4 regions of the Methylobacterium sp. 17Sr1-1 genome follow, and region 2 is predicted to be linked to each of the others. Evidence: predicted binding sites of a transcription regulator. Region 2 holds the regulator's gene; each other region holds the start of a gene.
The links. The regulator PhoB, encoded in region 2, activates phosphate uptake and scavenging genes when phosphate is short. The targets are predictions, from matches to a motif close to TGTCATNNANCTGTCAT.
Positions count from the first base shown of each region.

Region 1: a site for PhoB is predicted at 2,176-2,192, ahead of DK412_RS16880 (ATP citrate lyase citrate-binding domain-containing protein). Genes of this name have one in related genera too.
Region 3: a site for PhoB is predicted at 3,005-3,021, ahead of phnF (phosphonate metabolism transcriptional regulator PhnF). Genes of this name have one in related genera too.
Region 4: a site for PhoB is predicted at 2,038-2,054, ahead of DK412_RS12625 (calcineurin-like phosphoesterase family protein). Genes of this name have one in related genera too.

Region 1 is NZ_CP029552.1:3,755,806-3,762,875, forward strand. Features, by position in the region: gene DK412_RS16875 (CoA-binding protein) at 1-806, opposite strand, end outside; gene DK412_RS16880 (ATP citrate lyase citrate-binding domain-containing protein) at 822-2,132, opposite strand; gene DK412_RS16885 (ABC transporter substrate-binding protein) at 2,494-3,579, opposite strand; gene DK412_RS16890 (response regulator transcription factor) at 3,743-4,405, shown strand; gene DK412_RS16895 (sensor histidine kinase) at 4,438-5,829, shown strand; gene DK412_RS16900 (hypothetical protein) at 6,087-7,070, opposite strand, start outside.
Region 2 is NZ_CP029552.1:47,277-54,346, forward strand. Features, by position in the region: gene DK412_RS00205 (cell envelope integrity EipB family protein) at 1-690, opposite strand, end outside; gene DK412_RS00210 (GcrA family cell cycle regulator) at 1,309-1,821, shown strand; gene phoB (phosphate regulon transcriptional regulator PhoB) at 2,084-2,785, opposite strand; gene phoU (phosphate signaling complex protein PhoU) at 2,855-3,574, opposite strand; gene pstB (phosphate ABC transporter ATP-binding protein PstB) at 3,655-4,467, opposite strand; gene pstA (phosphate ABC transporter permease PstA) at 4,495-5,403, opposite strand; gene pstC (phosphate ABC transporter permease subunit PstC) at 5,437-6,411, opposite strand; gene pstS (phosphate ABC transporter substrate-binding protein PstS) at 6,654-7,070, opposite strand, start outside.
Region 3 is NZ_CP029552.1:2,521,535-2,528,604, reverse strand. Features, by position in the region: gene DK412_RS11435 (STAS/SEC14 domain-containing protein) at 1-336, shown strand, start outside; gene DK412_RS11430 (ABC transporter substrate-binding protein) at 469-1,701, shown strand; gene DK412_RS11425 (hypothetical protein) at 1,713-1,952, opposite strand; gene phnF (phosphonate metabolism transcriptional regulator PhnF) at 2,238-3,002, opposite strand; gene phnG (phosphonate C-P lyase system protein PhnG) at 3,103-3,576, shown strand; gene phnH (phosphonate C-P lyase system protein PhnH) at 3,576-4,163, shown strand; gene DK412_RS11405 (carbon-phosphorus lyase complex subunit PhnI) at 4,169-5,281, shown strand; gene DK412_RS11400 (alpha-D-ribose 1-methylphosphonate 5-phosphate C-P-lyase PhnJ) at 5,278-6,165, shown strand; gene phnK (phosphonate C-P lyase system protein PhnK) at 6,624-7,070, shown strand, end outside.
Region 4 is NZ_CP029552.1:2,792,977-2,800,046, forward strand. Features, by position in the region: gene DK412_RS12620 (chemotaxis protein CheA) at 1-176, shown strand, start outside; gene DK412_RS12625 (calcineurin-like phosphoesterase family protein) at 222-1,958, opposite strand; gene DK412_RS12630 (IS4 family transposase) at 2,172-3,518, opposite strand; gene DK412_RS12635 (Crp/Fnr family transcriptional regulator) at 3,671-4,357, opposite strand; gene DK412_RS12640 (nucleotide sugar dehydrogenase) at 4,487-5,830, opposite strand; gene DK412_RS12645 (MarR family transcriptional regulator) at 6,013-6,495, opposite strand; gene DK412_RS12650 (MFS transporter) at 6,664-7,070, shown strand, end outside.

The DNA of each region.
Region 1 (7,070 bases), 2.8 Mb from region 2:
CGGGTGAGCCGGCTCTTCCAGCGCCCGACGACGCAGGCGACGACGGGCTTGGTGAAGTGCGCGTCCTGCTCGTAGTAGCCGCCGGGCTCGACGTAGAGCACCGCCGCCTTGCTGCGCGCGTCGTTGGCGAGCGCGAAGGCGAATTCCGGCGCCGCGTACTGGATGTAGACGTCCTTGCCGCAGGAGATCAGCGTGGTGGTGCCCCAGCCGCTCATCCGCAGGTAGGTGGCGATGGTGGTGGTGAAGTTGCCCGAGTTCGAGAAGATCGCGATCGAGCCGGCCTTCAGCGCCTCGCCCGGGCCGTCGCCGCCGAGCGCCCCGCCGATGCGAACCTGATGGTGGGCATCGGCCACGCCGAGGCTGTTGCCGCCGAAGATGTCGATGCCGTTCTGCTGGCCGAGCGCCCGGATCTCGCGGCTGTCGTGGACCGACAGCTTCTCGGTGACGATGAAGATCTTGCGCAGGTCCGGATTGACCCGGATCAGCTCGGCGACGCCGTCGCGGGCACCCGACGGCGGCAGGTAGACGACGCCGCAATTGAAGCGGTGCCCGGCCTCCAGGCCTTCGCGGACGTTGTTGTAGACCGGGATGGTGCCGAGCGGGGTCTCCAGCACCTGGCCGCGGCGGCCGGGCGAGGTGCCGAACACCACGTTGCCGCCCGAATAGGCGTGGCCGACCGGCGTGACGTCGCTCGATTCGCCGCCCAGGATGTTGAGCACGCAGACCCGGTCCTCGCGCGTGGCGACCTGGTCGAGCGAGCTGATGCCGACGTAGTACTTGAAGCTGCCGATGCCTGGCTTGTGCATGGTGTCCTCCCCTTCCTATTCGGCCGCCTGGAGCGACGCTTTTTCGAGCACCGGCTTCGCCAGCCCGATGGCGCGGGCCACCTGCTCGCGGCCGCCCTGGCGCATCCACTGATCGGCCTGGCGGGCGTAGGCGACGACCTCGCTCATGTCCGAATCGAAGCCGAACAGCCGGTAGGGCAGGCCGAGCGCCTCGGCGGTGTCGCGCAGCGCCCCCATGCCGCGGATGAGGTTCGGGCCGCCGCGCCCGGCGACGATGTAGAGCGGGGTCGGCCCGTGCCGGCCGACATGCTCGCGCAGGGCGTCGGCCATCGCCCGGAAGGTCTCGAAGATGTCGGTGTTGTTCGACTTGCCGCCGATGATGAACAGGACGTTCGACTGCTTCAGCCAGTGCTTGAAGCAGATGCGCGCCACCTCCTTCATCTTCTCGTAGGGCGGGTTGCCGCCGAAATCCGAGGAGATGATCGCGTCGTCGCCGAGCATCTCGGTGACCAGCGAGTTGGCGCCGCCGCCGAAGGTCGGGGCCAGGATGGTGCCGGATGAATTGATGATGCAGACGTCGCTCTGGCCCTGGTAGGTCCGGAGCTGGTTGATCTCGGCCTCGAAGTCCGAGTAATCGACCGAGAACAGGTGGCCGGGCAGGCCGAGCCGCTGCCAGCGCGGGTCGTCGCGGTCGAAGCCGCACTTGAAGTCGCAGGCCACCGGGGTGAGCCGGCCGTTGCGGTCGGGCCGCATCCGGATCGGGTTCAGCTCGACCGTGGTCATGCCGAAGCCGTGATAGAGTTCCCAGAGCTTGGGCAATTGCTGCACCAGGGGCGAGATCAGCGCCTTCGGGGCGTTCAGCTCCGAGAGGGCGTTCGCCACCACGAAGGCCTTGAGACCGGTCAGCGGATCGAACGGGACCTGGACGACCTCGCCCTTGTCGAGCTCCTCGATGTCGACGCCGCCCTTGTGGGTGAGGGTCATCGTCGGCGCGCGGTAGCGCGTGCTGTCGGAGATCGAGAAATAGACCTCGTGCTCGGCCGGCACGGCGCCCTCGAAGGTGACGCCGTTGGCCTTGGCGACGACGTTGCCGTGGCGATGCTCGACGAAGTAGAGCCGCTCCTTCTCGCGCAGAGCCGTCTTCAGGTCGTGGGCGCGGCCGAGGAGGCCCGCCTTGCCCTTCTTGCCGACGCCGCCCTTGAACACCGGCTTGATGAAGACCGAGCCGTGGCGATCGATCAGGCCCTTGATCTCTTCTTCGCTCGCGTCCGGCCCCAGCACCTCGGCCGTGGGAAATCCTGCGAATTGCAGGAGATTCGCGCCGTGCAGCATGCCCGTGACTTGCATCGTTTCCTCCGTGCTCGTTGAGTTGCACGGTAGGGAGCGAAACTGTCAGTAACCTGTCGCGGGGCGGGCGGGGCGCTCGGGTGGAAGAAATCGGCGCGGGGACTTCCCCCTATCCCCGCGGTCAGCAGGGCTCCTCAGGGGAAAACCCTTTCGAGAATCAAGAGCGGGATCCCCTCTCCCGAGTGGGAGAGGGGTAGGGGTGAGGGTGGCTCGGGTTCAGAATTCAGCACTGAGCATCGAGCTGCGCAGCTCGATGGTTCAGGATCATTGCGGAAGCCGAGCCACCCTCACCCCCGGCCCCTCTCCCGCACGGGAGAGGGGAGACCCGCGCTTAATCTTCAAAGCGAAGTTATGCTGCCCCTCACCGCCCCTCGATCGCCCTTCTCCACTGCCGCAGCGTCCGGCTGCGCTTGATCTGGTCGAGGGAGGTCAGGAGCTCCGGCCCGACCGGGATCGGCCGCAGGGCGGCCGCGCGGGTCATCGGATCGTCGGGCGCGCGGGCGTCCGCGCGGGCGGGCGTGACCGAGCGGGCGGCGAGCAGCGCCTGGCCTTCCCGGGAGAGCAGGTAATCGAGGAACAGCCGGGCCGCCGCCTTGTGCCGGGCCTGCTTCGGGATGAGCGCGATGCGCGAGGTGACGAGCGTGTAGTCGCTCGGCAGCACCACCCCGACGGCCGGATCCTGCTTCGCCCGCTCGCGCGCATAGGAGCCGAGCACGTCGTAGGCCAGCAGCGCCTCGCCGGCGGAGACCCGGTCGAGCATCGTGGCGGTGGCGGTGTAGAGCTTCACCCCGACCTGGCCCAGAGCCCGGACCGCGTCCCAGGTCCGCGGCGTCACCTCCAGGTTCTGGGTCAGGAACAGGAAGCCGACGCCGCTGCGCTCGGGGTCGTAGGTCGCGACCTTGCCCTGCCACTCCTCGGGATGCCGGATCAGGCTCTGGACGAATTCGGCGTGGCTGCGCGGCACCCGCGCCTCGGGCAGCAAGTTCCGGTTATACGCGATGGCGACCGGCTCGGCGGTGATGCCGTAGGCCTCGTTGCGCCACACCGCCCAGGCCGGCCACCCGTCGGTCTCGCCCGAGACGTGGCGCTCGGCGTAGCCGTCGTTGACGAGCTTGATCTGGAGATCCATCGCCGAGCTCCAGAGGACGTCCGCCGTGCCCCCGCCCGATCCGGCCTCGGCCAGGAACTCGTCGTAGAGCCGCGACGAGTTCATCTTGGAATACGACACCGCGACGGCCGGAAAGCGTTGCCGGAAGCCGGCGAGAAGAGCCGAGGCCTCCGCCTCGTCGGTCGTCGCGCGCACCACGACCGTGCCCTCCCGCACGGCCTCGGCGCGGCCTGCGGCCTGCGCGTCGACGGGCGGGTCGACCTGGGCGCGAGCAATCGGGATCCAGGCGGAGCCGAGGAGGAGGGCGAGGCTCACCCATGCGGCCGTCAGGGTCCTCACTCTCAAAAACCTCTTCCTGCCCCAAGGTTTCCGGTTGCCCGCGGCGGTCGCCGCGGCGAGGATCGCACGCTACAGGCTCGCGCGGCGATCTCCTAACCCGGGCGGCGATTCCTCGTCGCCGGGGCGAGGGCGCGCGACGATCCGAAGGGGAGGGGACGGCGGGATGCGGGTGCTCGTCGTGGAGGATGACGCGGCCCTGGCGCGCGGCCTCGTGGCGGCGCTCCGGGCGGCCGGGCACGCGGCCGATCACGAGCCGGACGGCACGGCGGCGGCGGGAATCGCCCTGTCGGAGCCCTACAGCCTGATCGTGCTCGATATCGGCCTGCCGGGCCTGTCCGGGTTCGAGGTGCTGCGGCGCATCCGGGCGGCGAGCGCCGTCCCGGTGCTGATCCTCACCGCCCGCGACGGCATGACCGACCGGGTGCACGGGCTCGATCTCGGGGCCGACGACTACCTGGCGAAGCCCTTCGCGCTGCCCGAGTTCGAGGCGCGGGTGCGCGCCCTGATCCGGCGCGGCCAGGGCCAGCGCAGCCCGGTCCTGCAATGCGGGGGCCTCGTCCTCGACCGCTCGTCGGGAGCCGTCACCCTCGCCGGCGAGGTCCTGTCCTTGCGGCGCCGGGAGCTCGCGGTGCTGGAGGTGCTGATGGCGAGGGCCGGGCAGGTCGTGCCGAAGGAGCGGCTCGCCGGCGAGGTGTTCGGCTTCGACGACGAGGTGGCGCCCAACGCCCTTGAGCTTTACGTCGCGCGCCTGCGCAAGAAGCTGCAGCCGGACGGGCCGGAGATCCGCACGATCCGCGGCCTCGGCTACCTCCTCGACGCCCGATGAGCCGGCGCCCGCCTTCCCTCCGGCGCGGGCTGATGCTCAGGATGCTCCTGCCGGCCGCGGTGCTGGCGGGGGTGCTCGGCCTCGGCGGCGCCCTCGTCATCCGGGACGTGGTCGAGACGACGCATGACCGGCTGCTCGACGGCTCGGTGCTGGCCATCGCCGAGCGCCTGGCGCTCGACGAGGACAACGAGGTGACGGTGGACCTGCCGCGGGTGGCGCTCGGCATGCTGGAGAGCCAGTCGCAGGACCGGGTCTATTACAGCGTCAGCTACCGCGGTCAGCTCGTCACCGGCTACCGCGACCTGCCCCGCCCCGACGAGGAGGTCGAGCCCGGCCCCACCCGGCACCGGGACGCGGTGATGCGCGGCGCGGCCGTCCGGATCGCCGCCCGGGCGCGGAGGGTCTACGGCAAGCCCGGCGCGGTGCTGGTGCAGGTGGCCGAGACGCGGGACGCGCGCAGCAGCCTCGAACTCCGGCTCCTCGGCGGCCTCGTCCTGCTCGAAGGCGTCCTCCTGGCGCTCGTCGGAATCCTGACCTGGTACGGGATCGGCCGCGGCCTCGCGCCCCTCGACCGCCTGAGCGCCGAGATTGCCGGGCGCGCCGCCCCCGGCGCGGTGAGCCTCCAGCCCCTCGACGTCTCGGCGGTACCGGTGGAGGCCAGGGCGCCGGTCCTCGCCTTCAACACGCTGCTGGGGCGGCTCGACGAGGTGATGGGGGCGGTGCGCCGCTTCACCGGCGACGCCTCGCACCAGATGCGCACGCCGCTCGCCGTCCTGCGCATGCACGTCGATCTCGCCCGCCGGCACGAGGCGGGCACGGCGCCGGAGGGCCGCGCCGCCCTCGACGACATCGAGGGCGCGGCGCGTCGCCTGGAGCACCTGCTCGCGCAGCTCCTGGCGCTCGCCCGGGCCGACGAGGATCCGGGCGCGATCGCCCTGACGGAGCTGGATCTCGCAACAATCGCCGCGACGGTGCTCGCCGACCACGTGCCGCGGGCGCTTCGCGCCGGCATCGAGGTCGAGTACGAGGGGCCCGACGGGCCCGTGATGGTGACGGGCCACCCGACCCTGGTGGGCGAGATCCTCAGCAACGTCATCGACAACGCGATCCGCTACGCCGGGACCGGCGCCCGGGTGGTGGTGCGGGTGGCGGACTCGGGCGTGGGCGCCTTCGCCGAGGTCGAGGATGACGGGCCGGGCATTCCGCCGGAGCACCGCGAGGCGGTGTTTTCGCGGTTCTACCGCATCGCGCGAAGCGACGGACCGGAGGGCAGCGGCCTCGGCCTCGCCGTCGTTCGGGCGCTCGCCGACCGGATCGGTGCGGCGGTGACGCTGCACGACGGGGCGGGCGGTGAGCCGGGCTTGCGGGTGAGGATCGTGTTTCCACCGGTTCCGGCGCGAGCGGCTGGTCCTGGCGGAGGTTGATGGATCGCGGTCTACTTGATCTTTCCGAATAAAAATCAAGCGCTTCTCCCCTCTCCCGTGTGGGAGAGGGGTCGGGGGTGAGGGTGGCTCGGTTTCAGGATTGAGCACTGACCGCAGAGCTGCGCAGCTCGACGCTCAGCGCTTTATACTGAAGCCGAGCCACCCTGCGCGATCTTCGATCGCCCCTACCCCTCTCCCAAACGGGAGAGGGGATCCCGCGCTCTATTTTCGACGACAGAGACCACGTTCGAAGCCGATCACTCCTTCGCCAGCGCATCCGCGAAGGCCGCGATGCGGTTGCGGGCGTAGGTCGGCAGGCCGGCGCTGATCGAGGTGCCGGTGTTGAACGAGGAATTGCCCATCAGCACCTGGGCCGGCAGCAGGTTGCGCAAAACCGGCACCCGCTCGTACTCCTTCTTGCGGTCGAGCACGTCGGCCTTGATGCCGAGCGTCATGTAGGCGGTCACCACCGTCTTGTTCGGGTCGGCCGCCACCGGCTGCATCACCGCCAGGAACTTGCCGAAGCGCAGGATCTGGTTGACCCAGAAGATGTTCTGCTCCATCGCGCCGGCCACCGGCGCCTCGATCTTGGTCAGCTGCACGAGCTTGGCCGCCTCGTCGGGCGGCAGCACCCGCAATTCGCTCTGGAACGAGACGAACTCGGCGATCTTCTTGCCCCCGTCCTCGAGCTTGTTCGCCAGCTTGACCCCGAGCGGCAGCTTGCCCTCGAGGTCGTAGCGCGACTCGATGCAGGTGGTGTCGGGCGCCTCGCACCACGGCCGGTCGGGCCGGCGGGCGAAGGCGGCGGCCGGGTCCTTGGTCGGGGTGGCGTCCGCGGGGCTCAAGGCCTTGTGCTTGATCGCCGGGTCCATCCGCGACAGGAACGGGATCGTGGCGAAGCGCTTCAGGTCGATGCGGTCGGCGCTGCGGGCTACGATGAACCGCGCCTCGGCGACGTAGACCTTCAGCGCCTCGTGCCGGGGCTTGGCGACGCCGTTCACCGTCTGAACGTAGTCCGGCTCGGCGTAGGCCGGGTGGGGGGCGAGCAGCGCCTTCTGCGCCGGGCTGCGCTTGCCCCACTCGGTGAAGGGCACGAGGCCGCTCTCCGGGCTCGCCGGATTGTCGCGGTGATCGGTGAACGCGATCGTGTTGGGGGCGATGCCGGCCGGATCGAGGCCGGTCACCGCCGGCACGTCCTTGGTGCGGTAATCGGCGAGCGCGGGGGAGGCCGCGAGAAGAGC
Region 2 (7,070 bases):
GCCGTCGCGCAACGGCGCCTCGGCGGGCGCGGAGGCGGGCTTGGGCCCGGAGGGTTTGGGCCCGGAGGGTTTGGACGCGTCGGGTGCGCCGGAATCGGGTTTCGCCTCGGACTTGGCCGCGACGCGCTGCGGGCCGATCACCGCCAGGGTGTCGTAGACCTTGCGGCCGTCGTCCGAGCCGTCGAACACCTTGACGGCGACGGTGGATTGCCCGGCTCGGGCGGCCTCGATCAGCCGCTTCATGTGGGCGGCGGGAAACAGCACCTCGCCCGGCACCGCCATCTCGCCGCGCTTGGGCTGCTTGAGGGTGATGTCGAGACCCTTGTCGCCGCGCTCGGCATTGCCGTCGACCGGGGCGGCCGCCTTGCCGTTGAGGTCGGACTGGGTGCGGAAGCGGAAACTGCGCCCGTCGCCGGTCTCGAAGGTGGTGTTGCGCAGGTCGGAGGTGCGGGTCCCGCTCTCCGAACTCTCGAGCACCGTCACCTGCCGGTACTGGAGCGCGAAGCCCTTGCAGGCATCGCCGGTGAAATCGAACACGATCCGGCCGCGGGCGCTCTCGACCGCGCGGGTGCCGGAGCTGCCGGACAAGGACAGGTCGTAGACGGCGCGGTGGGGCGCGAGGTGCACGGCCTCGGCCGCCACCACGGGCGACGAGAGCGCGAGCAGGACGCACGCGAGGAGTGATCGCATGAGGTCTCCCGGGGCGGCCGTCGGTGCTGGCGTCGGCCCTGTTGGTCCTCGCAAGATAGGTCCCGCCCCGGCCCCCGGCAACGTTCCGGGCGCCGGCGACCGCCGGCCAGCCGGCCCGGTGCGTGGCACCGCGGCCACGTTTGCCACGGAGGTGCGTGGCGCTGCGGCCACGCTTGCCGGAGAGGAGGGCGTGGCGCTCCGGCCACGCTTGCCGAAGACCGGAGGGACACCCCCCGGCTGTCGGCGGCCGCAACGGCAGCGCAACCTGCGATCATGCGGCGCCCCAGTATGACACCCCCTCCGGGGTGATCCGACAAACCCTTGAAGGTGATAGATAATTTATGGGAGCGATCCGGCGTGGCCTTGGCGCGCGTCAGACTGGCGGCGCAACCCGGCCGGGTCCGGACCGCCGGGCGGCCGCGGGGAAAAACCGTCTCGGCGGGGGGCGGACTCTTGCGCGGGTGTTAGGCCGTCCTGTAGGTTCACCCCCGTCGCCACCGCTCCGGGCGTGGCGGCGATCACCAGCAGGATCGGACGGAGTCACCGCGCGGCCGAACGGCGTGCCGCTCGCGGCTGCGTGCCGATTCCATGGGTGATGTCGGGGGATTGGAGGCGGCGATGATGGATTCGGGTCCGAGCTGGACGAAGGAACGCGTCGAGCTTCTCAAGCGGCTGTGGAGCGACGGCCGCAGCGCCAGCCAGATCGCCGCCGAGATCGGTGGCGTCTCCCGCAACGCCGTCATCGGCAAGGTCCACCGCCTCGGCCTGGCCGGGCGCGTCGTGAAAGCCAACGGCACCGCGCCGGCCGGCGGCCGCCGTCCCCGGATCGAGGGTGAGTCCGCTGCCGGCGAGACCCCGTCAGTAGTGGCTCCCGCGCCGCCGGCACTCGCCCTGTATCAGACCGCATCCCCAGCCGACACCACCGCGCTGCCGGAGAGCGCCCGCGTCACCATCATGGAGCTGCGGGAATTCATGTGCCGCTGGCCGATGGGCGACCCGTCGACGCCCGATTTCCGCTTCTGCGGCGACCGCGCCATCACCGGCCTGCCCTACTGCACCCACCACAGCCGCATCGCCTACCAGCCCGCCGCCGAGCGCAAGCGCGACCGCAGGGTCGTCGGATTCCGCTGAAGGCCCGCACCCGGACGACCAATCCGGAGGCGGCGTCGCGCCCATCCCTTCCGATTGGTCGACCGTATCGCTCAAATCCTAACGAATCCTGTCCGGTGGCTCGCTCGAAGTGGAGTCGGCGCCGCCGCCCGGGAGCAGGCGACATCTCTGACACCCACCTCGTCATCCCGGGACCGCGCAGCGGAATCCGGGATGACCTGGAGAGTGGAGTGACCGATGGCCGGGCCGTCCAGATGGTACCGCTTGTTCCGAAGGCTCGGCCTCACGGCTCCGGCGCGAACATCTCGTCGAACGAGTAGCCGGAGCCGCGCACGGTGCGGATCGGGTCGGCATCGCGGCCGCGGTTGATCGCCTTGCGCAGGCGGCCGATATGCACGTCGACCGTGCGCTCGTCGATGTAGACGTCGTGGCCCCAGACGCCGTCGAGGAGCTGCTCGCGGGAGAAGACCCTGCCCGGGCTCTGCATCAGGAACTCGAGCAGCTTGAACTCGGTCGGGCCGAGATGCAGCTCGCGGCCGTCGCGGCGGACGCGGTGGCTGACCCGGTCGAGCTCGATGTCGCCGGCCACCAGCAGGTCGGCGACGTGGGCGGGCTTGGAGCGGCGCAGCAGCGCGCGGACCCGCGCCAGGAGCTCCGGCACCGAGAACGGCTTGACGATGTAGTCGTCGGCGCCGGTGGCGAGCCCCCGCACCCGGTCGCCCTCCTCGCCCCGGGCGGTGAGCATGATCACCGGCAGCCGCTCGGTCTCGCGGCGGGCGCGGATGCGCCGGCAGAGCTCGATGCCGGAGAGGCCGGGCATCATCCAGTCGAGGAGGACGAGGTCGGGGATCTGCTCTCGCAGGCGGATATCCGCCTCGTCGCCCCGGGCGACGGCGTCGACCTCGAAGCCCTCGGCCTCGAGGTTGTAGCGCAGGAGGAGGGTCAGCGCCTCCTCGTCCTCGACGATCAGGATGCGGGTACTCATGCGGGGCACTTCGGGCGGGATCCGGAGGGGGACCCGCGCCGGGCGCGAAGCCCGGCGCGGGCCGACCCGTCAGGCCTCCGGTTGGGGATCGAGGGTGGCGAAGCTCGAACGGTCGTTCTTGGGACGATCGGTCGGCAGCGTCTCACCGGTGGCGAGGTAGTGGATCGTCTCGGCGATGTTGGTGGTGTGATCGCCGATGCGCTCGACGTTCTTGGCGCAGAACAGGAGGTGCGTGCAGAACGTGATGTTGCGCGGATCCTCCATCATGTAGGTCAGGAGTTCGCGGAACAGCGAGGTGTAGAGCGCGTCGATGCCGCCGTCCCGGGCCCACACGTCGAGGGCGACGACGGTGTCCTGGGTGGCGTAGGCGTCGAGGACGTCCTTGAGCTGGCCCTGGACCAGCTCGTTCATGTGCTCCACGCCGACGACGATCTTCTGCAGCTGGACCTGGTCGGCGATGGCGACGACGCGCTTGGCGACGTTCTTGGCCAGGTCCCCGATGCGCTCGAGGTCGCCCGAGACGCGGATCGCCGAGATCGTCTCGCGCAGGTCGACCGCCATCGGCTGGCGCTTGGCGATGAGGAGGATGGCCTTCTCCTCGATCTCGCGCTGCAGGCCGTCGAGGCGCTGGTCGACGGCGATGACGCTCTGGGCGAGGGCGGTGTCGCGGCGCAGGAGCGCCTGGCCGGAATCGGCCACCATCTTCTCGGCGATGCCGCCCATCTCGGCGATGCTGCGCCGCAGGTTCTGCAACTCCTGATCGTAGGAGGTGACGATGTGGTTCGACATGAGGGCTGACTCCCCGCGATAGGGTGGAGCTTACGGTCAGCGCCGGCCCGGGCCGGGCCGGCGCAACGAGGCGTCGGGTCTCAGCCGAACCGGCCGGTGATGTAGTCCTGGGTCTGGCGCTTCGACGGGTTCATGAACAGCCGGTTGGTCGGCCCGAACTCGATCAGTTCGCCGAGATACATGAAGGCGGTGAACTGCGAGATGCGCGCCGCCTGCTGCATGTTGTGGGTGACGATGGCGATGGTGAACTCGCCCCGCAGCTGCTCGATCAGCTCCTCGATGCGGCCGGTCGAGATCGGGTCGAGGGCCGAGGTCGGCTCGTCGAACAGGATCACCTCCGGGCGCTGCGCCACCGTGCGGGCGATGCAGAGGCGCTGCTGCTGGCCGCCGGACAGGCCCATGCCGGACTGCTTGAGCTTGTCCTTCACCTCGTCCCACAGAGCGCCCTTGCGCAGGGCCTCCTCGACGCGGACGTCGAGATCGGCCTTGCCGAGGCGCTCGTAGAGCCGGATGCCGAACGCGATGTTGTCGTAGATCGACATCGGGAACGGGGTCGGCTTCTGGAACACCATGCCGACCCGGGCGCGCAGCTCGTTGAGGTCGATCGACGAGTCCAGGATGTTGCGGCCGTCGAGCAGGATCTGCCCCTCGGCGCGCTGCTCGGGGTAGAGGCTGTAGATCCGGTTGAAGGTGCGCAGCAGGGTGGACTTGCCGCAGCCCGACGGCCCGATCAGCGCCGTGACCTGGCGGTCGAGGAAGTTGAGGTTGATGTTCTTCAACCCCTTGAAGTCGCCGTAGTAGAAGTTGAGGTCCTTGACGGCGAGGCGGACCGGGGCGGACTCGTCGGCCGTGCTCTGGCCCACGACCGGCGCGGCGGTGGCGGTGGCGCTCATCGGTGTGTCTCCGGGCAGGATGTGCGGTCAGCGCCCCTTCGGGCCGCTCAGGACGAGGCGGGCCACGATCGACAGGCCCAGGATGGTGACGGTGATGAGGAGCGCGCCGGCCCAGGCCAGCTGGCGCCAGTTCTCGTACGGAGACAGCGCGAACTGGTAGATCATCACCGGCAGGTTCGCGACGCCGCCCATCAGGTTCGGGCTGAACCAGGAATTGTTGTTGAGCGCGGTGAAGAGCAGCGGCGCGGTCTCGCCGGCGATGCGGGCGAGCGCGAGCAGCACGCCGGTGACGATGCCCGACTGCGCCGCCCGCCAGGTGACGCTGCGGATCACGATCGACATCGGCGCGCCGAGCGCCGCGCCGGCCTCGCGCAGGGTGCCGGGCACCAGGCGCAGCATGTCCTCGGTGGTGCGCACGATCACCGGCGTCGCGATGATGGCGAGCGCCACGCCGCCGGCCCAGCCCGAATAGCCGCCCATCGGCCGCACCATCAGGGTGTAGACGAACAGGCCGATCAGGATCGAGGGCGCCGAGAGCAGGATGTCGTTGAGGAAGCGGATCAGGTCGGCGAGCTTCGAGGTGCGGCCGTACTCGGCGAGGTAGGTCCCGGCGAGCACGCCGATCGGGGTCGCCACCACGATGCCGAGCGCCGTCATGACGAGGCTGCCGAGGATCGCGTTGGCGATGCCGCCGCCCTCGGAGCCGGGGCCCGGGGTGACCTGGGTGAACAGGGCCGGCGTGAAGCCGCGCACGCCCTCGATGATGAGCATCAGGAGGATCGAGCCGAGCACCACCGCGCCGAGCGCCGTCGCGACGGTGCAGGACACGATCAGGATCTTGTCGGCGGAGCGCCGGCTGGCGCGGACCCGGCCCCATTCCTGGGGAGCGGGCCGTGCGGGGGCGGTGCCCTGGACCGCGGCGGGGGAGGCGTTCATCGGAAAGAAGCGTCCTTGGGCAGGGTCGGGGGATCAGGCCACCTTCGCGCGGCGCACCAGCAGCCGGGCGATGATGAGGACGATGAAGGTGACGACGAACAGGATGCAGCCGAGCGCCATCAGCGAGTTGAGCTGCAGGCCGTCGGCCTCGTTGAACTCGTTGGCGATGCGCGAGGCGATGGTCGAGCCCGGATCGAAGATCGAGGCCGAGAGCCGGTTGGCGTTGCCGATCACGAAGGTGACCGCCATCGTCTCCCCGAGCGCGCGGCCGAGGCCCAGCATGATCGCCCCGATGATCGAGACCGAGGCCTGCGGGATCAGGACGTGGCGCACGACCTCCCAGGTGGTGCAGCCGATGCCGTAGGCGCTCTCGCGCAGGACGGTCGGGATCTGGTCGAGCATGTCGCGGGTGATCGAGGCCACGAACGGCACGATCATGATCGCCAGGATGATGCCGGCGGTGAGCACGCCGACGCCGGACGGCACCTGGGCGTAGAACAGGGTGCCGACGATCGGCAGGCCCTCGACGAGGTTCGAGACCGGGATCTGCACGAAGCGCGCGAAGAGCGGGGCGAAGATGAACAGGCCCCACATGCCGTAGATGATGCTCGGCACGGCGGCGAGCAGCTCGATCGTCATCGCGACCGGGCGGCGGGCCCAGCCGGGGCAGAGCTGGGTCAGGTAGATCGCGATGCCGAGCGAGATCGGCACGCCGATCACCAGGGCGAGCAGCGCCGAGACGAGGGTGCCGATGATGGCGACGAGCGCGCCGTACTCCTCGCGCCCGACGTTCCAGGCGCTGGAGACGAGGAAGTGGGGCCCGAAGGCCTGGAAGGCGGGCCACCCGCCATAGGCGATCGAGGCGAGGATGCCGGCGAGGACCAGCAGCACCAGCAGCGCCGACGCGAAGGCGGCGCCGCGGAAGATGCGGTCGCCCACGGGGCTTGGGGGGCGGCGGGCGACTTCGGGCCTCGCCGCCACAGCGACGTTCTCAGACAACGCGACCATCCGGGTTTCCCTTGGAGTGAGCGGCCTCTAGCGCGCTCGGCGGATCGAGGCGAGTCGGACGCGATCCGGCGGGCGGCGGGATCTCGGCTTTCCTCAAGCGCCGCGCGGGCCCGGACACGGGGCGGATGCGTGCGGCATCCCGGGCGGCCCCTTGTCTTTCGCCGGCGGAAAGCGGGAGGGCGGGACCGGGGCCCCGTCCTCCCGTCTGTCAGGTCGGATCGACCTTGATCACAGGCTCTGGATTACATGCCGAGGACGGGCTTGCCGTCCTTGCCGACGATCGTCTTCCACTCGTCTTCGACCTGGCCGACGACCTTGTCGGGCAGCGGCACGTAGTCGAGGTCGGAGGCCAGCTTGTCGCCGCTCTTGTAGGCCCAGCGGAAGAACTTCAGCACCTCGGCGGTGCGGGCCGCGTCGGCCGGGTTCTTGTGGACCAGGATGAAGGTCGCGGCGGTGATCGGCCACGCCTTGGCGCCGGCCTGGTTGGTCAGCGAGATGCCGAAGCCGGGAGCGGCCTTCCAGTCGGCATTGGCGGCGGCGGCCTGGAAGGCCTCGTCGCCCGGCATCGGGAACTGGCCGTCCTTGTTCTGGATCAGCGCGACCGGCAGGTTGTTCTGCTTGGCGTAGGCGTACTCGACGTAGCCGATGGCGTTCGGGAC
Region 3 (7,070 bases), 2.5 Mb from region 2:
GAGGTCATGGACCGGATCACCAAGCCGGACATCGAGTGGATGTCCTCGATCACCGACGACGCCATGAAGACGTACGGCACGATCGACATGCTGCTGGTCATGTCGAACTACGAGGGCTCGGATCTCGGCGCGCGCTTCGACGGCTACGCCACATCGGTGATGGCCCGCTCGGTGGCGCATATCCGCAAATACGTGGTGGTCGGCGCGCCGGCCTTCGCCCGCGCGATGATCAACCTGTCCGGGACGGTGCTGCCGGTGGACACGAAGACCTTCGACCTCGCCGACGAGGCGGCGGCCTGGGCCTACCTGGCCGAGGCGGGACCGGCCAAGGCCTGAGGAGGCTCGCGGGCGCAAGCCTGTCCGCTCGGTCCCGGGGCTTGCGCGCCGCCGCCCCGCACCCTCTCATGGCCCCCGGGCGCCACGATCCGCTCGCCGAGAAGCGGCACGCGCGCCCGGGAGAACGCCCTGATGCCCGCCATCCCTTTCCGCACCCTGCTCCTCGCCGCCGCGTCCCTGGCGGCGCTCGCCGGCCCCGTCCGCGCCGCCGAGCCGCGGCTCAGCGACGGCAAGGTCAAGCTCGCCGTGCTCAACGACATGTCGAGCGTCTACGCCGATTCCACCGGCCGCGGCTCGGTGATCGCCGCCGAGATGGCGGTGAAGGATTTTGGGGGCACCCTCGACGGCAAGCCGATCGAGGTCGTCTTCGCCGACCACCAGAACAAGCCCGACGTCGGCTCCAACATCGCCCGGCAATGGTACGACCGCGAGGGCGTCGACGTGATCCTCGACGTGCCGACCTCCTCGGTGGCGCTCGCGGTGCAGCAGGTCGCCAAGGAGAAGGGCCGGCTGCTGATCGTCTCGGGCGGCGGCACCTCGGACCTCACCGGGCCGCAATGCTCGCCCACCGGCATCCAGTGGACCTACGACACCTACGCGCTGTCGCACGTCTCCGGGAACGCCGCGGTGAAGAAGGGGCTCGACACCTGGGCCTTCGTCACCGCCGACTACGCCTTCGGCCACGCGCTGGAGCGCGACGCCATCGCGGAGGTGAAGCGCTCCGGCGGCAAGGTGGTCTCCACCGTCCGCGCGCCCTTCGCCACCGCCGACTTCTCGTCGTTCCTGCTCCAGGCGCAGGCCTCGGGCGCCAAGCTCGTCGCCTTCGCCAATGCCGGCGGCGACACCGTCAACGCCATCAAGCAGGCGCACGAATTCGGCATCGTCCAGGGCGGCCAGACCCTGCTGGCGCTCCTCATCAACATCGACGACGTCCACAGCCTCGGCATCGAGGTGGCGCAGGGCCTGCTCCTGACCACCGCCTTCTACTGGGATCGCACGCCCGAGACCCGCGCCTTCGGCACCCGCTTCAAGGAGAAGGCCGGGCTGATGCCGACGATGCACCAGGCCGGCGTCTATTCCTCGGTGCTGCACTACCTCAAGGCCGTGCAGGCCGCCGGCACCGACGACGCGAAGACCGTGATCGCCAAGATGCGCGAGACGCCGGTCAACGACATGTTCGCGACGAACGGCCGGATCCGCGAGGACGGCCGCATGGTCCACGACATGTACCTGATGCAGGTGAAGACGCCGAAGGAATCGACGGGCGAGTGGGACCTCTACAAGCTCGTCGCCACCGTGCCGGGCGACGAGGCGTTCCGGCCGCTCACCGAGGGGGGCTGCCCGCTGGTGACGGCGGTGAAGTAGGGCCGCGCCCGTCAGCGCACCATGTTGCGCAGGCGGCAATACCCGCCGTTGTCCTGGTAGCCCGCCGGGCAGCGCCGCACGCAGGCGCCGGCCGCGAATTTCAGCGGCGGCCGGCAAACCTGGCCCCGGCCGAGCTGCCGGCGCTGGTACTGGTAATCCTGCGCCGGCCCGGCCTGCGCGGAGGCGGGCCAGCCGAGCGGCACCGCGGCGGCGAGGAGGAGCAGGGCGGCGACGGTCGGGCGGGTGGGCATCGGGGGCTCCGGCGTGACGTTGCAGCGATAACCTCCGCTGCGGCAGGAGGTTCGGGACGGGTGCTCGTGCCCACCGGTCGCTTCTCCCGCGCTCCCCTTTCCCGGACGACTGAAGCGACAGCGGTAAGGAGATCCGGGATCCCGCATAAGAACTCGCGAAGCGACCGTTCGTCTGCAACGGTGCAGCGTATGGAGCCGCTTCGCGGCACCTCTCTCCTGGATCCCGGATCTCCTTCCACGTCGTTTCAGTCGTCCGGGAAAGGGGGCGGGCTCAAGGGTGGACGCCTACCCCTCGACCACCAGCTCCACCCGGTCCGCCGCGAACAGGCTCTGCGTCGCCTGGATCGGGACGCCCGCCGCATCGACGTTGACGCTCGAGAGCACGATCAGGACCCGGCCGGGCGCGAGGTCGAGGCGGGCGGCCTCGTCGGCGGCGGCCGGGCGGGCGGTGATGCGGGTGGACAGGCGGGTGTAGTCGGCGATGCCGAATTCCGCGTAGGCGCGGGTGAGCGAGCCGAGGGCCGCGTAGGCCGCCGCGAAACCGTCGAAGCGCGGCAGCGGCAGGCAGGTGCGGGCGGTCGAGAGCGGCGTGCCGTCGGCGCGGTGGATGGTCAGCAATGCGAGCATGGCCGAGCCGGGGGCTACCCCCAAGGCCTCCGCGGTACCGGGATCGGCCGGCACGCTGTCCGCCGCGATCAGGTCCCCCCAGGCCTCGCGGCCGGCCTTGCTGACGATCTCCGAGAAGCGGGTGCGCCGGCCGATCGGGTAGGCGAGCCGCGGCGTCTCCACGAAGGTGCCGCGCCCCTGCGTCGCCCGCACCAGCCCGCGCTCGGCGAGCGCCGCCAGCGCCCGGCGCACGGTGTGGCGGTTGACGCCGAACCGCGCCGCGAGCGCCGCCTCCGTCGGCAGCTGGCTGCCGGGGCCGAGGCGGCCGGCCTCGATGTCGGCAGTCAGCCCGTCCGCGATCTGGCGCCACGCCGCCAGGCCCTCGCCCCGCGCCAGGATCGTCACCGTGCCGTCCGTCACCGGACCGTCGCTCCCTGCGCTCATACCGTCATCCAAGTTTCATTTGCTCCTCGGTTGTCGGTTGTCTATACCATTAGACAACCGCGAGGCCATACGACAGCACGGAAGCCAGCAGGCAGACCCGATGCCCGACCATACCCCATCCCCCGATGAAACGCCCGATCTCGCCGCCCGCCGCGCCGTGATGGCTCTGTGCGGCGAGGCCCGCGCCGAGGAGCTGCGCGACGCTCTCTCCGTGCTGGGCGACGTCGAGCCGACCGAGGACCTGCGCCCGCCGGAGACCGGGTTGGTGATGACCCGCGGCCGCATCGGCGGCGACGGGCAGCCCTTCAACCTCGGCGAGGCGACGGTGACCCGGGCGGCGGTCCGCCTGGGGACCGGCGAGACCGGCTTCGCCTACCATCTCGGCCGCGACCGGGCGAAGGCGCGGCTCGCCGCGACCCTCGACGCGCTGTGGCAGGTCCGGGAGCGGCGCGCGGCGGTCGAGGCGGCGCTCCGCCCCGTCGCGACCCGCCGGGCGGAGGAGCGCTCGGCGGAAGCGCGCCGGACCGCGGCGACGCGGGTGAACTTCTTCACCATGGCTCGGGGAGAAGACTGATGCTCGCCCGCGGCTTTGCCGATCCGGTCCATGACGCCCAGGGCGTCTTCCGCGCCGTGATGGACGCCCTCGCGCGCCCCGGCACGATCCAGCCCCTCGTGACGGAGCTGGCACCCCCGGCGCCGCTGACGCCCGAACTCGCCGCCATCGCCCTGGCACTCACTGACGCCGACGCGCCGCTCTGGCTCGACGGGGCGCTCGCGAAAAACCCTGCCGTGGCGAGTTTTCTCCGCTTCCATACCGGCGCGCGCATCACCGCGGATCCGCTTGACGCCGCCTTCGCGCTGGTCTCCGACCCCGCCGCCTGCCCCGATTTCAACGCCTTCGCGCAAGGCACGCCGGCCTATCCCGACCGCTCCGCGACCCTGGTGCTGGCGGTCTCCGACCTCTCGGACCGCCCGGGCTGGCGCCTCGACGGGCCGGGCATCAAGGGCAGCGCGACGCTCTCCGCCGCGCCGTTGCCGGCGGACATGCGCGACCGGCTCGGCCGCAACCACGCCGGCTTCCCGCAAGGGATCGACCTGATCCTCGCCGCGCCCGGCCGCCTCGCGGCCCTGCCGCGCTCCACCCGCGTCACCGGAGGCTGATCGCCATGTACGTGGCCGTGAAGGGCGGCGAGGCCGCCATCGCCAACGCGCACCGGCTCCTCGCCGAGACCCGCCGGGGCGACGCGCGCGTCCCCGAGCTCTCGGTGGCGCAGATCCGCGAGCAGATGGCGCTCCTCGTCGACCGGGTGATGACCGAGGGCTCGCTGCACGATCCCGACCTCGCGGCGCTCGCCCTCAAGCAGGCGCGCGGCGACCTGATCGAGGCGGTGTTCCTGGTGCGGGCCTACCGCACCACCCTGCCCCGCTTCGGCGCCTCCGAGCCGGTCGAGACCGGCGCCATGACGTTGCGCCGCCGGATCTCCGCCACCTACAAGGACCTGCCCGGCGGCCAGGTGCTCGGCCCGACCTTCGACTACACCCACCGGCTGATCGATTTTTCGCTCGCCGCCGCGGGCGAGGCGCCGTTGGCCGAGGAGGCCGAGCCGCTGGCGGATGCCGCCCACGCCCCGCGGGTCACCGATCTGCTGGGCCAGGACGGCCTGATCGAGCCCTCCGCCCCCGACGACGGCACCCCACCCGGCGACCTCACCCGCGAGCCGCTCGATTTCCCGGCCGACCGGGCGCTCCGGCTCCAGGCGCTGGCGCGGGGCGACGAGGGCTTCGTCCTGGCGCTCGGCTACTCGACGCAGCGCGGCTACGGCCGCACCCACCCCTTCGTCGGCGAGATCCGGGTGGGCACCGTGGCGGTCGAGTTCGTGCCGGAGGAGCTGGGCTTTCCGGTGCCGCTGGGCGAGGTGGCGCTCACCGAGTGCCAGATGGTCAACCAGTTCCACGGCAGTGCCGAGGTGCCGCCCCAGTTCACCCGCGGCTACGGCCTCGCCTTCGGCCAGAGCGAGCGCAAGGCGATGGCGATGGCCCTGGTCGACCGGGCGCTCCGGGCGCAAGAACTCGGCGAGCCGGTCGGCGCCCCGGCCCAGGACCAGGAATTCGTGCTGGCCCATTGCGACGCGCTCCAGGCGACCGGCTTCGTCGAGCACCTGAAGCTGCCCCACTACGTCGACTTCCAGGCCGAGCTGGAGCTGGTGCGGCGCCTGCGCGCCGAGCACGCCGCGAAACGCGCGGCGCCCGAGACCGAGATGAAGGAGGCCGCGGAATGACGACCGCCGACCCCGAGACCGGCTACAACTTCGCCTATCTCGACGAGGGCACCAAGCGGATGATCCGCCGGGCGATCCTCAAGGCGATCGCGATCCCCGGCTACCAGGTGCCCTTCGCCTCGCGCGAGATGCCGATGCCCTACGGCTGGGGCACCGGCGGGGTGCAGGTCACCGCCGCGATCCTGGGGCGGGCCGACGTGCTCAAGGTCATCGACCAGGGCTCGGACGACACCACCAACGCGGTGTCGATCCGCGCCTTCTTCGCCCGCACGGCGAACGTCGCCGTCACCACCCACACCCGGGAGGCCACGGTGATCCAGACCCGCCACCGCATCCCGGAGGCGCCGCTGCATGAGGGCCAGGTCCTGGTCTACCAGGTGCCGATCCCCGAGCCCCTGCGCTTCCTCGAGCCGCGGGAGACCGAGACGCGCCAGCTCCACGCCCTGTCCGAGTACGGGCTGATGCACGTCAAGCTCTACGAGGACATCGCCCGCCACGGCCACATCGCCACCACCTACGCCTACCCGGTCGAGGTCGCGGGCCGCTACGTCATGGACCCCTCGCCGACCCCGAAATTCGACAACCCGAAGATGGACGACAGCCCGGCGCTGCAAGTGTTCGGCGCCGGCCGCGAGAAGCGGATCTACGCCGTGCCGCCCTACACGACGGTGCGCAGCCTCGATTTCGAGGACCATCCGTTCCGGGTCCAGCGCTTCGACAAGCCGTGCGCGCTCTGCGGCGCCGAGGGCGTCTACCTCGACGAGGTGCTGCTCGACGACGCCGGCGGGCGGATGTTCGTCTGCTCGGACACCGACCATTGCGAGGAGCGGCGCGCCGACGGGCATACCGGGACCGGCGGCGTCGAGGAGGCGGCGCGTGTCTGACTTCGTCGTCCGCCGGGCGGAAAAGCCCGACCTGCCGGCCGTGCTCGGCCTCTACTCCGAGCTGAATCACGGCCGGGTCGCCCCCCTGCCCCAGGCCGAGGCCCTGCTCGCCCGCCTCGACGCCTATCCCGATTACCGGCTCTACGTCGCGGAAACCGGGGGCCGGATCGTCGGCACCTTCTGCCTCGTGATCCTCGACAACATCGCCCATTGGGGCATGCCCTCCGCCCTCGTCGAGAGCGTGGTGGTGGCGGAGGTCGAGCGCGGCACCGGCCTCGGCCGGCGGATGATGCGGGAGGCCGGACGGCTCGCCGCCGAGAAGGGCTGCTACAAGCTCGCCCTGTCCTCGAACGTCGACGCCAAGCCGGCCCACCGCTTCTACGAGAGCCTCGGCTTCGAGGCTTATGGCTACAGCTTCCGGCTCGATCCCCCTTCACCCGCGACGCGGAGGAGACCGCATGAGCGACGCCCTGCTCCAGGCCCGCGGCCTGACCAAGCATTACGGTGCCCGCACGGCCTGCGCCGACGTCTCGTTCGACCTCGATCCCGGCGAGGTGCTGGCGATCGTCGGCGAGTCGGGCTCCGGCAAGTCGACGCTGCTCTCGCTCGTCGCCACGGAGCTTTCCCCGGATTCCGGCACCGTCTCCTACCGGATGCGCGACGGGGTCATGCGCGACCTTGGCGAGTTGAGCGAGGCCGAGCGCCGGGCCCTGATGCGGACCGATTGGGGCTTCGTGCGCCAGGACGCGGCCAAGGGCCTGCGCATGGCGGTCTCGGCCGGCGGCAATGTCGGCGAGCGGCTGATGGGGGCGGGTGCGCGCCATTACGGCCAGATCCGCGGCACGGCGCTCGACTGGCTCGCCAAGGTCGAGATCGCCGCCGACCGGGTCGACGACCCGCCGACG
Region 4 (7,070 bases), 2.7 Mb from region 2:
CCCGGCGCGAAAAGCCCGACGCGCACCAGCGTAGCGCCGCCGCCCAGCCGGCCGCGAGCCCGGCAGCGGAGGAGCCGACCCGCTTCCTCGGCGTGCCGATGCCCGATTTCGCCCCGGCCGGCCGCGCCATCAAGGAGACGGTCGACGCGGTGATCTCCCTGCCCAGCCGGCTGTGACGACCGGCCGGTGCGGGCCGGCCCTCAGCCGGCGCGGGCCGGCCTTCAGCCGGCCCTGCCCGCCCCGTCCAGCACTTCGAGCACCAGCGCGTCGCGGTGCGGGCGGCCGTACTCGTCGGTCGCCTCGACCGTGAGGCGGTGAGTGCCGGCTTTCAGGTCCCGCGGCAGGCGCGCGACCCAGAGGTGCGAGCACGGCTCGGCCTTGACCCAGGACTTCTTCGTCGCGGCGTTGCGGGCGTAGAGCGCGGCGACGAACGGGTCGGGCCGGCGCGTCCGGGTCATCGCCACGAGCGGCCCGTCGCCGATCCGGAACGACACTCGGCTGCGCGGCCCGCCGTCGAACAGGTTGACCACCACGTTCGTACCGCCGGCGCTCTCGGCCGGGATGGTGGCGCCGAGCAGCTCGTAGAGCCGCGTGTCGGGCAGGCGGGCGAGGTCGTCGGCGTGGAACTGGCTCTCCAGCACGATCCGCATCTGGCGCCCCGCATCGTCGCTGGCCGGGACGTAGCGGGTGGTGACGGACCGCCCGCCGGTGACGCTGAGCAGGTGAAAGCCGTGCGGCGTCCCGTCGCGGCTGTCGGCGGTGGCGATGCCGCGCCGGTCCGGCGGGCCGCTCCACCACGAGCCCGAAACGGCGGTGAGCACGTGGTGGTGGTGGGCGTCCTCGCCGGTCGCCCCCGGTCGCCCGTCGGGTCCGAGATAATGGTGCTCGGTGGTATGGGTGTGGCCGGAGACGCTGAAGGATGGGCGCCCGGCGAGGAGCCGCAGCAGCTGCGCCCGGTCGGCGGTGCTGATGCCGGGATCATCCGGCCCGAGATCGCTGGCGAGCGGGATGTGCATCGCCGCCACCACCGGGCGGTCCGTGGGCGTCAGCGTCAGCAGGTTCTCCACGAAGGCGAGCTGGCGCTCGCCGATCCGGCCCTCGTAGCGCCCGCCCCGGCTTCCCGCGGCGGTCTGGGCGCCGAGGTAATGGACGTTGTCGAGCATCAGGAACAGCACGCCGCCGTATTCCAGCGCGTAGTACGGCGCCCCGAAGCTGCGCTTGAAGGTCTCGCGGGAATGGCGGGCGTCCGGCGCCTCGAAGTTGAGGTCGTGGTTGCCGCCGATATGGAACCACGGCAGGCCCATCTGGGCGACGAGGCGGTTCTGGCGCGGGTAGAGGGAGAGATCGTCGAACAGCACGTCGCCGGTGGTCATGCCGAAGGCGATCCTGTTCGAGGCGTCCCGCATCCCGAGCACCCGGGCGATGGCGGTCTCGCGCACGAAGGTCAGCTCGGCGTGGCTCTCGGGCTGCGGATCGGTGAACAGCACCACGTCGAAGTCGCCGCTCTCCGGGCGTCGCACGAGGCCGAAATCGACGGAGGCCGGCAGCGGCCCGGTCGGCGCGATGCCGGGATAGCGCAAGGCGAGGTCCGGCGGCGTGCCGGCCGGCTGGTGGATGTAGGAGAAACGCGGCAGGCCGTCGGGCCCGGGCGGCAGGCTGAAGCCCGTCGGCTTGATCACGAAGATCACCGCCTCGTCGCCGACCGGCAGGGTGTAGCGCCCGTCCGCGCCGGTGCGGACCACCTCGCGGCCGTTCGAGACCAGCACGTCGGGCAGGCCCGGATCGTCGGGCCCGCGCCGCCCCTTGCCGCCCCGGTCCTCGTAGACGACGCCGGTGACCTGTCCGGCTCCCTGACCCGTCCCCGGCGCGCTTTGTGCCCGCGCCGCGAGGGGGGCGAGCGCCAGGGCCGTGGCACCGGCCAGGGTGGTGCGGCGGGTCAGGGTGTGGTGGTCCGACATCGCGGTCTCGTCCTCCCGGCAGCCTCGCCGGGACGGACCGGGGCTGCGCGCTGGTTCGCCCCGAGGCAATCACGGCTCCTTGACGGTTCGGTGACGGTCGGGCCCATGCGGACCGCAGGAACGGGGGCGAGCGCTGCGCGGGAAGCCGCTCATACCGTCTTCGTTTGATCTATTCCGAAGCAAGCCGAGCGCGTCTCCCCTCTCCCGAGTGGGCTACGGCCTTGACGGAAGTGAGTCTCTCGCGAGGAGGGCACCGGCGAGCATGGCCGAGAAGCGCTCCCATCCGCGCGCGACGACCTTGGGACCGGGTGGCGAGTTGGGAGCGTTCCAGCCGCCGTGGCGGGCCACGATCCACTCTAACCAGCTCAGGTTGCCGACGGGGTGAGGGTTGCGCAGGCGGTCCGTGCTGCCCTCGCAGGCCCGCCCCAGTTCCGCGACCACTGGCAGAGCCGCCTTATCCAGAACGTCCTGCATCGGTCGTCGGCTGCCGTCGCGGGCATCGACCAACTGCAGGATCCGCACGGCGGCTCCCAGCGCCAAGGCACTCAGCCGGAACAGCTTGTCTGGCACCCGCACCTGTGTCTCGTCCAGGCCGAGCCCGTCGCGCTTGAGAGCGCGGAACACCTCCTCGATCCGCCACCTCAACCGGTACAGCCGCACCATGTCCTGCGCGGCGGCGGCATCCGGCACCGCCCGCGTCGTCAGAAGCCGCCAGCACAAGGGCGTCACGCCCACAGGCGGCTCGAGTTCCTGCACGCAGACGCCATGCAGCCTCAGGCTGGCCGGCTCGCGGGCGCCTGGGCCGGAGGGACGGACCACCTCGACCGGTCCGGCCTGCAGCCTCACCTTGGCGATGCGGGCCGGCACCCCAGGGCGAGCCGGCACCTCCACGGTGCCGGTTGTCGCGACGGGCCATGACGCCTTGTCCTGAAGGCTGCCCCCTTCAACCAGTGGCCGGTCATGGCGTGCCCGCACCAGAAGATCGCTGCCCGCGGGCCGACGGGCGAAGTGGCTGTAGATGTCGCCCTCCTGGTCGGCGACCACGATCAAGCTCCGGGCCGTGTCGGCCAAAGCCGTCGCGGCAGCGGCCGCTCCGGTGATCCAGCGCTGGCTCTCCTTGTCCTCGACTGGCCGCCGGTGACGTGGCGCCGTCTGGCGGGCGGCGCGGGTCCAGAGCTGGGCGTCGACCAAGCCCAGCACCGCCTCGTCCTCGGCATCGACGGCGATGACCGGGTGCAGGAAGAAGCCGGGATTGCGGCCGTTGCCGGCCGGCCCCAGGCCATGGCGGCCAGCAGCAGCTGGGGTGAAGTTGATCTCGCTCGTGTCCTGGACGGCCACGATCGGACGCCCGGCGCAGGCCTGGGCCGTGCGGGCTGCAAAAGCCTGCAGGATGCCCTGCCAGTCAGCGCAGGGCGAGGAAAGGTAGCGATGGGCGGCCGCCGTACCGGCTTCGCTGCCGCCCACCGTGCTCAGCACCACGCTGCCGGTGGTGACGATCCGCTCAAACAGCCACGCCCCCCGGGCCTCGGTGCGTACGTCGCCCGATCCAAAGCCTCGCATCGGTTGTCCTCGCTGAACCGCAAAGACGCCCAACTCACAGACGCCGAACCATTTCCGTCAAGGCCGTAGCCCACACGGGAGAGGGGAGACGCGCTCGAACTTTATCCGGCCGGATCAAGCGGAAATCGTATCACGCATCCGCGGGCATCCGCTCACGCGTCTTCCCGCAGCGCCTCCGCCACCCGGGCCTCCAGGATGTCCGGCCGGCGCAGGATCAGCGCGCCGCGGGTGCGGTCGACGAGGCCTTCCTGGGCCATCACGGTGAATTCCCGGGTCACCTGCTCGCGGCGGCAGCCGATGCGCGCGGCGAGCACGTGGTGGTAGGGCGGCGGGCTCACCGCCCGCTCGCCGTCGGTGCCGGGCCGGGGCGCGGAGAGGCGCAGGAGCTCGGCGTAGAGACGGTGGCGCAGGTCGAGGACCGCGTGCTCCATCAGCCGGGCATTGAGCATCCGCACCCGTTTGGCCAGAAGCCGCAGCAGCTTGTCGGCGATCGGGGGCGCCGCGAAGACGATCTCGCGGAAGACCGCGGCCGGTACGACGCACAGCTCGCCCCGGGTGAGCGCCGTGACGTTGGCCGAGCGACTGACCCCGTCGATGGCGGCGAGCTCGCCGAAGAACTCGCCGGCCCGCATCTCGCCCAGGATCACCTCCTTGCCCGACTGCGTCCGGTTGAGGATCCGCACCTCGCCGGAGGCCAGCAGGTAGACGTCGGTCGAGGCATCGTCGAAATCGACGAGGATCTCGTTGGCGTCGAACCGGCGCCAGATGCAGCGCGATTCGTACGAGATCAGGTCGATGCCCGCGTCCTTGAAGAAGGGAAACCCTGCGAGCCGACCCATCTGCTGCCCTCGACCCCGCGGATGCGGTACTGCCCTTCCGTGTTCTTAGCCCGGCGCGGCCGCGCTCGCCAGGGTGCGGCCGTGCTTGCGCCCGGCCATGTGTCGATCGACCCGTGATTTTTCCGGGTTTTACGCCTTCACGATCGTCGCACCTGTCAGTCCATGTTCCAATCCATGCCGCGCCATGACGTTGCGGGTGTCGACGATCAGCCGGGCTTCCCGCGCCACCAGGGCGTAGTCGACGCCGTCATGGTCGGTGGCGACCAGCACCGCGTCGACCCCGCGCAGGGTCTCCGGGGTGAGGGGTTCGGAGCGCCGCCCGGCGAGTTCGGGATGCTCGCGGGTCGCCGGCAGGACCGGCACCAGGGGATCGTGGTAGAGCGCCGCCGCGCCCCGCGCCTCGATCAGCCGGATCAGCTTCAGGGCCGGGCTCTCGCGGGTATCCTCGACGTTGCGCTTGTAGGCGAGCCCCAGCACCAGCACCCGGGCGCCCGAGAAGGCGCGGCCGGTCCGGTCGACGGCCGCCGCCAGGCGCTCGACGACGTGATAGGGCATCCGCGTGTTGACCTCGCCGGCCAGTTCCACGAAGCGGGCCGGCACGTCGAATTCCCGCGCCTTCCAGGCGAGGTAGAACGGGTCGATCGGGATGCAGTGGCCACCGAGACCCGGCCCGGGCTGGAACGGCATGAAGCCGAAGGGCTTGGTGGCCGCCGCCTGGATCACCTCCCAGACGTCGATGCCCATCGCATCGTAGACGAGCTTCAATTCGTTCACGAGGGCGATGTTGACGGACCGGAAGATGTTTTCCGTGAGCTTCACCGCCTCCGCGGCGGCAGCCGAGGAGACCGGCACCGTGCGCACCACCAGCGCCCCGTAGAGCGCCTCCGCCAGGCCGCGCGCGGCGACGTCGTCGGCCCCCACCACCTTGGGGATGCGGGCCGTGTCGAACTCGCCGTTGCCCGGGTCCTCGCGCTCCGGCGAGTAGGCCAGGAAGAAGTCCGCGCCGGAGCGCAGGCCGCCAGCCTCCAGGATCGGCCGCATCACCTCGGCGGTGGTGCCCGGGTAGGTGGTCGATTCGAGCACCACGAGCTGGCCGGGGCGCAACGCCGCGGCGATCGCCCGGGCGGTGGCCTCGACGTAGGACAGGTCGGGCTCGCGGTGGCGGGTCAGCGGCGTCGGCACGCAGATCAGCACCGCGTCGGGCTCGGCGAGCCGCGCCATGTCGCCGGTGGCCGCGAAGGTGCCGGCCGCGAGCGCGTCGCCCAAGGCCTCGCCCGGGATGTGGTGGAACGCCCCCTCGCCCCGGTTCAGCGCCGCGACCCGGTCCGGATCGACGTCGAAGCCGAGCACCGGGAAACCGGCCCGGAGCGCGGCGAGGGCCAGCGGCAGCCCGACATAGCCGAGGCCGACGATGCCGATCAGCGCCCGGCGCTCGTGAAGGAGCGTCCGCGTCCGCGCCTCGTTCGCGTTCATGTCCCGCCGCTCCCGCGCTCCTCGAGTGTGGTCCCTTGAGCGTGGCCGCGGGCAGCTGTCAAATCGGGTCGGTGGACGGCTAAGCAGGTTTCGCAAAAGTGGCTGCCGGTTTTTGCGATAAAAACCTGCGACAAAACAAGAATCTAAGCGGCCGAAGCGTTGGCAAGCCAACGCAAGTCCGCTTAGGCCTCGGCGCGCGAGCGTTTGGCGAGCGGCACCCGCGAGGTCGCGTCGAAGGCGCCCGTCAGCTTGCGCAGCAGCGCCAGGAAGACCGGCCGCTCCGCCGGATCGAGGGGCGCGAGGAGCTGCGCCACCGCCCGCTCGGCCGGCGCGGCGAGCCGGTCGAGGAGGTCGCCGCCCTCTCGCGTCAGTTCGAGGCTGCGGCGGCGCTTGTCGGCGGGGTCGACCACCCGGGCGACGAGGCCGCCCTCCTCCAGGGTCCTGACGACCATGCCGGTGGTCGAGCGGTCGAGGCCGAGCAGCCGCGCCACCGTGATCTGGTCGATGCCCGGGCGGTGCCGGAGCATGAACAGGATGCCGTACTGGGTCGTGGTGATCCCGAGATCGTCGGTCTCGGCCAGGAACACCGACACGGCGATCTGGTGCGCGCGCCGGATCATGAAGCCGGGCCGCTCGTAGAGGTCGTCCAGGGGGTCGGCGGCCATCGGATCCAGGAAAGAGGGAGCGCGCCGCCTGATAGGCCGCGCGCCGGGGCCGGACAAGCGGCCCGTCGACAAATCGTCAGACGTCTGATTATCATGGGCGATCGATGCCGGGACTCAGCCCGGCACAGCCCGGGTCCGGCCCGGGCGCGAGACGGCGCGGAGGAAACCATGGACCAGCCCGAGGGCGCCCCGCGCCCGGCCGACTTTCCGAAGAGCGCCCCGCGTCCGGCCGAAATCCCGAAGGGCACAAGGCGCCCGATCGACGTCACGGCGTTCATCGACGGCCAGCCGGTCGGCCGCGCCCAGATCCGGCTCCTCGTCCTCTGCGCCGCGGTCCTGTTCACCGACGGGTTCGACACGCAGGCGATCGGCTACGTCGCGCCCGAGCTGGTCCGGGCCTGGGCGGTCTCCCGCGGCGCCCTCGGGCCGGTCTTCAGCGCCGGGCTCGTCGGGCTGATGCTCGGCGCGCTCGTCTTCGGGCCGCTCGCCGACCGGATCGGGCGCAAGCGCATCGTCGTCGCCAGCACCGCCGCCTTCGGGCTCGGCACGCTCGCCACCGCCTTCGCGCCGGACCT